One region of the Paenibacillus konkukensis genome, then DNA from elsewhere that is predicted to be linked to it. Evidence: predicted binding sites of a transcription regulator. Region 1 holds the regulator's gene; the other holds the start of a gene.

Region 1 (4,423 bases):
GAACGCCGGCCAGCTTCTCCTTCTGCAGATCGGGCGATCCGTTCGTTAATAAGAGCAGCTTATAATTTTGTTTCAATTGGTTCAAAACCTCAAAGGTCTCCTCGTAAACGATGGGACGGCTTCTGCGCTCCGCCGGAAACAGCTCTCCCAACCGATATCCGAGCTCCGCATCTTCGATGCCGACCGCCTTCAAGCCGCGTGTCCACGACTCCGTGCGATAAGCGGGAGCCAGCTTCTCCAGCTTGCGGAAATTTTCGTTCTCGCCTTCGGTAAAATGGGCCCACAAGCCTTCGAACGGATTAATTCCGATCATCTTGGTGAAAGGAAACGTTTCATACGATTCGTACAAGGCGCGCGCTTCCTTGCGTACGGCCTCTTCGAGCGCCGCCGGATCAATGGACGGATACTGCTTAGCCGCCTCCTCGCAGGTTGCCCTGAAAGCTTCTTTTACGCTGCGGTCGTCCCACAATAACGTATCGTCCAAATCAAATAATACCGCTTGAATAGTCATGCCGATTCCTGCCTTTTCCCCATGTGATTGTCCATGTGATTGTATTGTAACTTTGGCTTAATGCTTCAGGCCGCCCGTTCATTTCTCAAAGCGACCTCATTGCGCTCCGCAAACTCCTTGAGCGTCTGCGACAAGCTGTCGATATCGAATCGGTGGTACAGCTTCGTAAACACCCATTTCGCCTTGGAGGTCGTCAAGGAAATGACAACCGCATCCTTCTGCAGCAAAATCTCTTCGATTTGCGCAGCCTCCACCCTCTTATCGCCGCCGAACCGGCGGGAAACCAGCTCCTTGCGGCCGATTTTGAGGAAAGGCCGCCGCAGCCAAAAAATAAACAAGCCGAGAGCGATGTAGCTGCCTCCGGTTACCCAGTACAGATTATCGCTTTGATATACGTCGTAAAACGCTATAAAGCAAAAAATCCCGACGCAGATCAAAACGAGCGGCATCAGCCAGCTGCGCCCGCGAACGGTTACCGAACCGTCGGATACCGCCTCGCTGAGCCGCGGCTTGCCCTGCTTAACTCTGGCTTTGTTCGTTACTTTCGTGTTTTTCTGAACCATACGTTCCCACTTGCGAGACATGTTCCCAATCTCCTTAGAAAGGTCGCGAAGCCTGCTCCTGCCCGATAATACCCGCATACCCGATCCCTCTGATCCGGCAATCCGTCGTCGAACCGCTGCCGGGAAAGACGACAGTCTAGTCGGCGCGCCCGGCATGGCGGTTCTAGCCGCAGCAGCTTAACGCCTTCATGAATTGATATGCCAAAAAGCTGGCGCAATCGGCGTCTCCGGATTACCGGAGATGACCAGTCACCCCAACCTAAACGCATTATTGTTTGTCGTCTTCATCCACGAACCGGATGTTCTCCAACTGATTCCGCAAATTGTTCTTGAATGCCTGGATATAACGCTTTCTTAGTTCGTTGCGCTCCTCCAGCTCTTCATCCGTTAGGCCAACCGACTTCGCCTTACGGGCCAGTTCATTAATTCGTTTGATGTACTGATCGTGTTCCTTTTCGTTCATGCCAATCCTCCCGGTTATGTCATGCTTGATCATTTCCATCGGAAAAGAAATTCAAGCATAAAGCAAAAAATGCATCAAACTATACTTTGACATTAGAGGATTCGATTGTCAAGAGCCAAGAAATACGAGTCATCATCCTGCAGTCCAATGTTTGAATTATAGAACTCCCGCAGCGGAGAACACCGCCTTCAAAGCCGAACGCCGGCGCTTCTGCGGACCGTTCCCGCTTGCTTCGTCTTTCTTTCACGCCATTATCTAAGGAAGCATCAGCACCTGGCCCTCATGAAGCACGTTCGAGTCCAAGCGATTCAGCTTCTTCATTTCATCCATATATTCACGAACATTGCGGCCTTTACGGACATGCGCGCTGGCAATCCCCCACAATGTATCTCCTTTGACGATTTCGACCGTATGCTTCACCGGGGCCCCGCCGTTCGATGCTGCGAGCACATCCTGATCCCCTCCTAATAAGGAAGCGCACAAGCTGAAAACAAGTATAATCAAAACGGCGGCCAGCAAACCCGCCGTTCGCATCAGCTTTCTTCTGCGCGCATGGAGACGAGATTGCGCTTCAGACACGGAAAACACCGAGTTACGGAATAATTGCTCATTCATATACATCGAATACGACCCCCAAACATTTGTTCTGTTCTCAAAATAACACGAACAAATGTTTGTGTCAATCCGTTTTTTTCGAACTTATGTTTGTGCGAACTCCGGTTCTGTGTTATACTTTGGATAATTATTACCAATACTGGAGTGATTCTGATGACCAAACTATCCAATCGGCAGATGGCGATTCTGGAATTTATCAAGAATGAAGTAAAAGATAAAGGCTATCCCCCCTCCGTACGCGAAATCGGAGAAGCTGTCGGTTTGGCTTCCAGCTCCACCGTACACGGACATCTGGAGAGGCTGGAGAAGAAAGGTCTTATTCGCCGCGACCCTACCAAGCCGCGGGCGATCGAGATTACGGACGGCACTTCGGAAGAAGGCGGCCAGTTCGCGCTTACCGTCACCCGGGTACCGTTGATCGGACGAGTCACTGCCGGTGTGCCTATTACAGCAACGGAGAACATCGAGGATTATTTCCCTCTTCCCACCCACTACGTAGGGGATCACAACGTATTCATGCTGAGCGTTATCGGAGACAGTATGATCGACGCGGGGATTCACAACGGAGACTACGTTATCGTGCGCCAACAGCAGACGGCAAACAACGGTGAAATCGTAGTAGCGATGACCGAAGACGACGAAGCGACGGTCAAGCGCTTTTTCAAGGAAAAGGATCACGTTCGGTTACAGCCGGAGAATCCTTCCATGGAGCCGATCCGGTTAAAGAACGTTTCCATTCTCGGACGAGTTGTAGGCGTGTTCAGGGACATTCATTAAATGAAATGATAAACAGCCGGCAAGCAGGAGCGAATCCTGCTGCCGGCTATTTTGGTTTTTCACTAATGCAAACGACTCTTGATGAACGCTCCGATATGATCGATAGCCGCCGCCCCTTCCGGCACAATCGCAGCCAACTGCTGAAAAACACACCACATTTGCTCCCATACCTCGAAGCGAACATTTACGCCGGAGGCCCCTGCCTTTTCGGCGAACGCCGCGCATTCTCCAAGCAGCACTTCTGCCTCCCCGACTTGAATGAGCAGCGGCGGCAAGCCTTGCAAATTTTGATGCAAGGGCGACAGGGCCGCAGGCTTAGGCTGCGATCCGTCCAAATAATGCTCGGCGCACATTTGCGAATTGCGCAAGCTTCCGAGCGGATCGGATTGTGCGCAGGAAACGTACGTGCCGCTGTCAAAATACAGAAAATCCGTATGCGGAGACAGCAAAAAGGCGCCTGCGGGCAGCGGTTCTCCTGAATCCCTCAAAGCGATAAGCGTCATCAGGGCCAGCGTCCCGCCTACGGAATCTCCGCCAATCACCATATCGTCCGGCGAAATTCCGCTATCGATAAGAGCTCTGTAAGCGGACAAACAATCTTCGTTGGCGGCGGGATACTTATGTTCGGGCGCCAGCCGGTATTCCACAGTCAGCACCTTGGCGCCGCTCGCTCCGGCAATACGGGCCGCCAAATCGCGATGCGTGTCGCAGGACCCTGCAATAAACGCTCCGCCATGAAAATATAAAATCGTCGCCTGTTCGTTCGGGCGTTCCCGATCCTCTCCCACCCACTCGGCCTGCAAGCCTCCGACGCGATCCGTTCTCGTAACGGTCCCCGTTAATTTCGGCAGCGCCGAAATAGCAGCAGCCTCTTCCGAGCGAATTTGGTTTGCCGTCTTGCCCTCGTAATGAAAATTCTCCTTCAAATGCCGCTTCACCATTGCCAATGTTTCCGGTTGAGAAAATGCCTTGACCTTGATCATAGCCCGCCTCCCAAATAATACTGAACGTTCAGTACTAAATTAGCAAAAAAAAATTTTCAATTAGGTCTTGCTGTGAACAGAACCGTGCGTGGCCATAAACAATTGCAGAAACAGTTCATCAAACCGCTCTTTTTCCATGTTGAAATAGCTCACCCATGATTCGGAAAAACACAAATAAGAATACAAAGGAATGACTCCGGTAAAAAATTCGGCGATCAGCCTTTCATCGCGAGCCTCCTTGTCGGCTTGATGCAAAGGGGCATCCGTAGGCTCGCTATCCGCCAGAGCCTCCACGACTTGATAGAGGATCGGCTTATCGCTCGATTTTTTTAAAGACTCAATAAACATAATTCGAATCAAGTCGGCGTTGCGCTCCGCAAATTGCTTGTAGCGATGCTGAAGGCGGTCTTTCATGTTCTCACGCTTGGTCTCCGGGGTATCGTCCGCGGCCAAACGCAAAAGCTCCTTGTATTCCCGCATAAAGTCTGCAAACAGCACTTCCCGAATTTCA
Region 2 (4,423 bases), 1.5 Mb from region 1:
CAGCTTCAGGATCGTTACGATCCAGCAAAACCGCATAAGGCTGTTCGCCTGCTTCGAATGTGTATACCATCACCATTTCGTGCTCAACACCATCTTTATCTGTAACAATAAAAATATCGTCTTCGTGGTCGTGGTCATGATTACATGATTCGTCATGTACGTGATCGCTCATGGGAAAACCTCATTTCCTAAATTTAATAGTCATCCCTCGTATCGTAACATTTTCATGAACACAGGTCAACGCAAATGCAGCGCGGCGCCCGGATATCCATTATTCGGAAACGATCACTTTTTGCGATACGACCGTATAGTCTCCGTCTTCGTCCAGCTTAATAGAGAACTTGATCACGTAGTCTCCCGCCTCGTCGAACGATACGGAGAACGGCCACGGATACCAGAAGTTTTCTTTCTGTCCGTTGACGACCTTCTCATGCGGCGCTACCGCCTGCTCTCCGCTTGGCGTTTCAATCGAGATTTTAAAAGAATAGAAAGGCGTCTTCATACTGTCTACCTGAGCAAATACGGCAAAATCGATCTTCTTCCCTTTGGGCACCCTTCCGAAAGGAGATTTGATCGAATAGTCATCATTCACCTTCTCCGCCACGAACATATGAACGTTCGGCTTGTAAACCGATACCGTCTTGGTATTGTTATCCCAGCGAACGAGCGCTTGAAGCGACTCCGACAATGCGCGTACAGGGAGTACCGCACTGCCTTTAACTAAAAATGCAGGCACTTCACTATCCGTGAACTGCTTCTCCACATCATTGATCACCGTTTTTACTTTACTGTAGCCTTCAAACTCGCCCCAAACAGAGCTGGCCATTGCCCCCGTAGCTCCAAACAACGAAAGCGAGAGCACCAGCGTTAACATCCGTGGCACTTTAAACATTCCTGCAACCTCCATCGTGTCCTGTACTTTGTTCATATGCTTATACTCCGGCGAATGGAAAGAGTTGCGCTCATTTCCTAAAAAAACATAAACTCGCTTACCGGAATTTACTAGATATATTAAAAAAACAAGATCATTGCTCAAAATATGCCAACATATAGCTTTCTTCGACAACCGGAGACGTTAACGGAACAATCGATGCCCGATATTGGTTACGGGCCGATCGGCTGCGCTCTTCCTCCGCTTAGCAGCTCTTGAAGCTTCTCCTCGCACTTGCCCTTGAGGACGACAGGCATGATGGAGCAGTGAAATTCGTAACCACGAACCACATACATAACATGATAGTTACGCTCCGGCGTTAACTCCTCCAGAACGATCCGGCAGCCTTGCTTCTTCAAGCTGCGCTTTGCTTCCCTATGCTCCCGCTCCGCCGCCTTCGACAAATGCTCGAACACGCCGTTCCAGATCCGGGAGAGCTTCATTCCCTCCGCCTGCCGTCGATCCAGCTCCAGCGCTTTGAGCAGATGCAGCGTCACCACATATTGATAGACCCCATGTTCTATAGAAGGATTCAGCATACCCATTTACCCGCACCTCGAAAAGATAATGTATTAACTCGATTATACAGAACATTTGTTCCCATATCAAGCTGGTAAAGCTTGGTTTATCCGAATAAACATGGTATATTTCATCTATGGCATGAATTCTTCCCTAAGGAGATGGCTGCATGTCCGACGCAATCCGTATCGAATCGGAAATCGAGAGACTCAAACAACTTCTGGAGCAAATCGCGTTAAAACATCAATATAACTTCGGACATCCTGAAGTTCTTGCGCTCAGCCAGACACTGGATCGCGTTATTTTGCAGCAAATGATGCAGAAAAAGGTGAAATAATTAACATTTTACGAGGTTAATTTTTCCTTGTAATGAGGCTCCGCCGCATGGTAGTCTAAAAAAAGACACATGTGCTTTTCCAACAATGAGTGGAGGATCGTTCGTGGCTCTGCAAATCCAGATGATCGGCACGGGAAGTGCTTTTTCCAAAAAGTATTATAATAACAATGCCTTGATAACCGTCGACGGAAGCATGCTGCTGGTCGACTGCGGAGCGACTGCTCCGCAAGCCTTACATAAGCTGAATATACCCTTGGATCGGATAGACGCCATCCTGATTACTCATATTCATGCGGATCATGTCGGAGGGATGGAAGAGTTCGCCTTTCGCCTCAAATACGCTTATAAAAAGAAAACAAGGCTGTACGTGCCTTCCGCAATCGCAGATTCCTTATGGAATCATTCGCTTCGCGGCGGATTGGAAAATTTGGCCGAAGGCATGTCCGGCTTGGACGATTATTTTGACGTCGTGCTTCTGGACGAAGGCGAAGCTTCGGCCGTCTTCCCCAATCTCCAAGTGGAGCTGATTCGTACGGAGCATATTCCCGCGAAACCCAGCTACTCCTTGTTTATTAACGACATGCTGTTCTACAGCGCCGACTGCAAGTTTGACGCCGAATTGTTGACCCGGCTGTACGAACATAGGGGCTGCCGCTACATTATGCACGATTGCCAGCTTTCCTCCCCCGGTCTTGTCCACGCCAGTTTGGACGAACTGCTGACGCTGCCTCCCGAGCTGCAGCGAACGGTGCACCTGATGCACTATGACGATACGATGGAACAATTCATAGGGAAGACCGGGGAAATGACGTTCGTAGAGCAGCATAAATGGTACACATTTTCATAAGAGCATGGAACCATCCCCGTTTCGAAGAAACCCCGTTAATTCGCTAGAGCCGGCACGCCGCATTGCTGAAGCAGCAACCAAAAAACCTGGCCTCACTGTGGAGGTCAGGTTTTTATGCTTTAAAACATCGGGAGCTGATCCAAATTGTTCGTCGGATCGCCGTCGGCATCGCCTCGAATATAGAAATCGCCGTCTTTTCCTTTAAATACGTTTACCCCTTCGATATTTCCGCCGCGGACTTCATGAAGAGCCTGCTCGTATTGCAGGACACGGCCACTCGACGTTTTGAAGGCGGTAATGTCGCCGTCGCCGTTTTTCTGAACAGCTACAAAACTCTCGCGCTGCATGCTTCTCTTCCTCCTCTATTCGTTGGTTTCAAGCACCCCTCCGCTTTTTCGGAAAGGCTTATCTCCTATTTTGCGTCCATTAAAAAGAATTTATGCAAGAAAAGCAGTTTTTCCGCCTAAAGCAGCAGGATTTGTAAGGAAGATAGAGAATTCCATTAATAACCTTTCATTCCTACATTGTGATAAGGAGTATGAAAGCATGAGCTATAATTGGATCCTGCTACTATACGCATCCGTTATTTGTACCTCTTCCATCATTTTTGAGACGACGTCAAATCCATTGCTGCTCATAGTTATCGCAATTGCTTATTTCGGCGTTCATGTTATCGAGAACAAAATTGCCGGCGCTTCGCTGCTGCAAATAGGGCTGCTTATCGCCTTTCACTATGTCAGCGAAATGGATTTATGCTTGCCGCTTTATCTTGCCCAGATGGGCAAGCAGCTGATGAAAAACCATAACATGCGCTCAGTTACGGCAATCAGCCTGCTGTACGCGGTGTCTTGCGCGCTGGTGGCCGCCACTTACATTCCTTACTCCGAATACGGCATCTTCACTCTGGTGTTCAGCACGTTCAGCTGTCTCGTCTTTGCTTTTCTATTCAACCGCTTTATTCATGTAATGGAGCACCAAACGCAGGCATTGGACAACGAAAAGAAACGTTTGACCACGCACGACGCGCTGACCGGACTGTATAACTACGAGGAATGTCACCGGCAGCTGGAGCAGCTTGTCCAGGCGGGCAAATCGGTCGTTATCGTGCTGATCGATTGCAAAGACTTGAAATCGCTTAATACGATCAACGGGTTTCACGGCGTCAACCGGATTTTGAAACAGGCCGCGCAGCTGCTGCGGATCATGTTTCCCGAAGCTCTGGCCATCTCCCGCTACGGCGGCGACGAATTCGCCATCGTGCTGGAATACGATAATTCTCAGCATGCGATGAATACGATTACTCAGATGCTTGCTTCGGAATTTCCCAAGCTAACGGGCATCGAAATCAATTACGGCATGGCGTTTTATCCGGATGACGGGACGTCCAAGGACGATTTGTTTTTTAATGCGGAGCGCAATCTGTACACGATGAAGAGAGAATCGTGGCTCAAGCGCGAGGAACATATGCTCCGATCGGAAAAGCTGCGCGTCGTGGGCGAGCTTGCTTCCGGCATGGCGCATGAAATCCGCAATCCGCTGACGACGATCAAAGGCTTTCTGCAAATATCGAAGTCGGATAATTATAATATCCGTCCCTGGTACGATTTAATCATGGATGAAATTACCCGCATGAGCATGTTGACCGCGGAGTTTCTTCAATTCTCCAAGCCTCACGCCTCTCAATTCAAAGTACACTCGATTAACGACTGTATACATAGAGTCATCTCGCTACTGGATTCGGAGACTGCGCGGCTTGGACATCATATTGAGTTTAACGCTTCCCCGACCC

The links. Region 1 encodes LexA, which represses DNA repair genes until DNA is damaged. Its sites were predicted from a motif close to CGAACATATGTTCG; they were not measured.
Region 2: SK3146_RS32285 (YhjD family protein) is a predicted target of LexA. The motif match lies at 1,519-1,532, and genes of this name have one in related genera.

The regions. Positions count from the first base shown of each region.
Region 1 is NZ_CP027059.1:940,373-944,795, forward strand. Features, by position in the region: gene SK3146_RS04070 (HAD family hydrolase) at 1-511, opposite strand, end outside; gene SK3146_RS04075 (hypothetical protein) at 577-1,095, opposite strand; gene SK3146_RS04080 (DUF896 domain-containing protein) at 1,343-1,537, opposite strand; gene SK3146_RS04085 (LysM peptidoglycan-binding domain-containing protein) at 1,793-2,152, opposite strand; gene lexA (transcriptional repressor LexA) at 2,306-2,929, shown strand; gene SK3146_RS04095 (alpha/beta hydrolase) at 2,992-3,912, opposite strand; gene SK3146_RS04100 (TetR/AcrR family transcriptional regulator) at 3,973-4,423, opposite strand, start outside.
Region 2 is NZ_CP027059.1:7,409,891-7,414,313, reverse strand. Features, by position in the region: gene SK3146_RS32295 (DUF1292 domain-containing protein) at 1-172, opposite strand, end outside; gene SK3146_RS32290 (stalk domain-containing protein) at 272-928, opposite strand; gene SK3146_RS32285 (YhjD family protein) at 1,105-1,476, opposite strand; gene SK3146_RS32280 (aspartyl-phosphate phosphatase Spo0E family protein) at 1,620-1,787, shown strand; gene SK3146_RS32275 (MBL fold metallo-hydrolase) at 1,891-2,634, shown strand; gene SK3146_RS32270 (DUF3892 domain-containing protein) at 2,754-2,981, opposite strand; gene SK3146_RS32265 (ATP-binding protein) at 3,181-4,423, shown strand, end outside.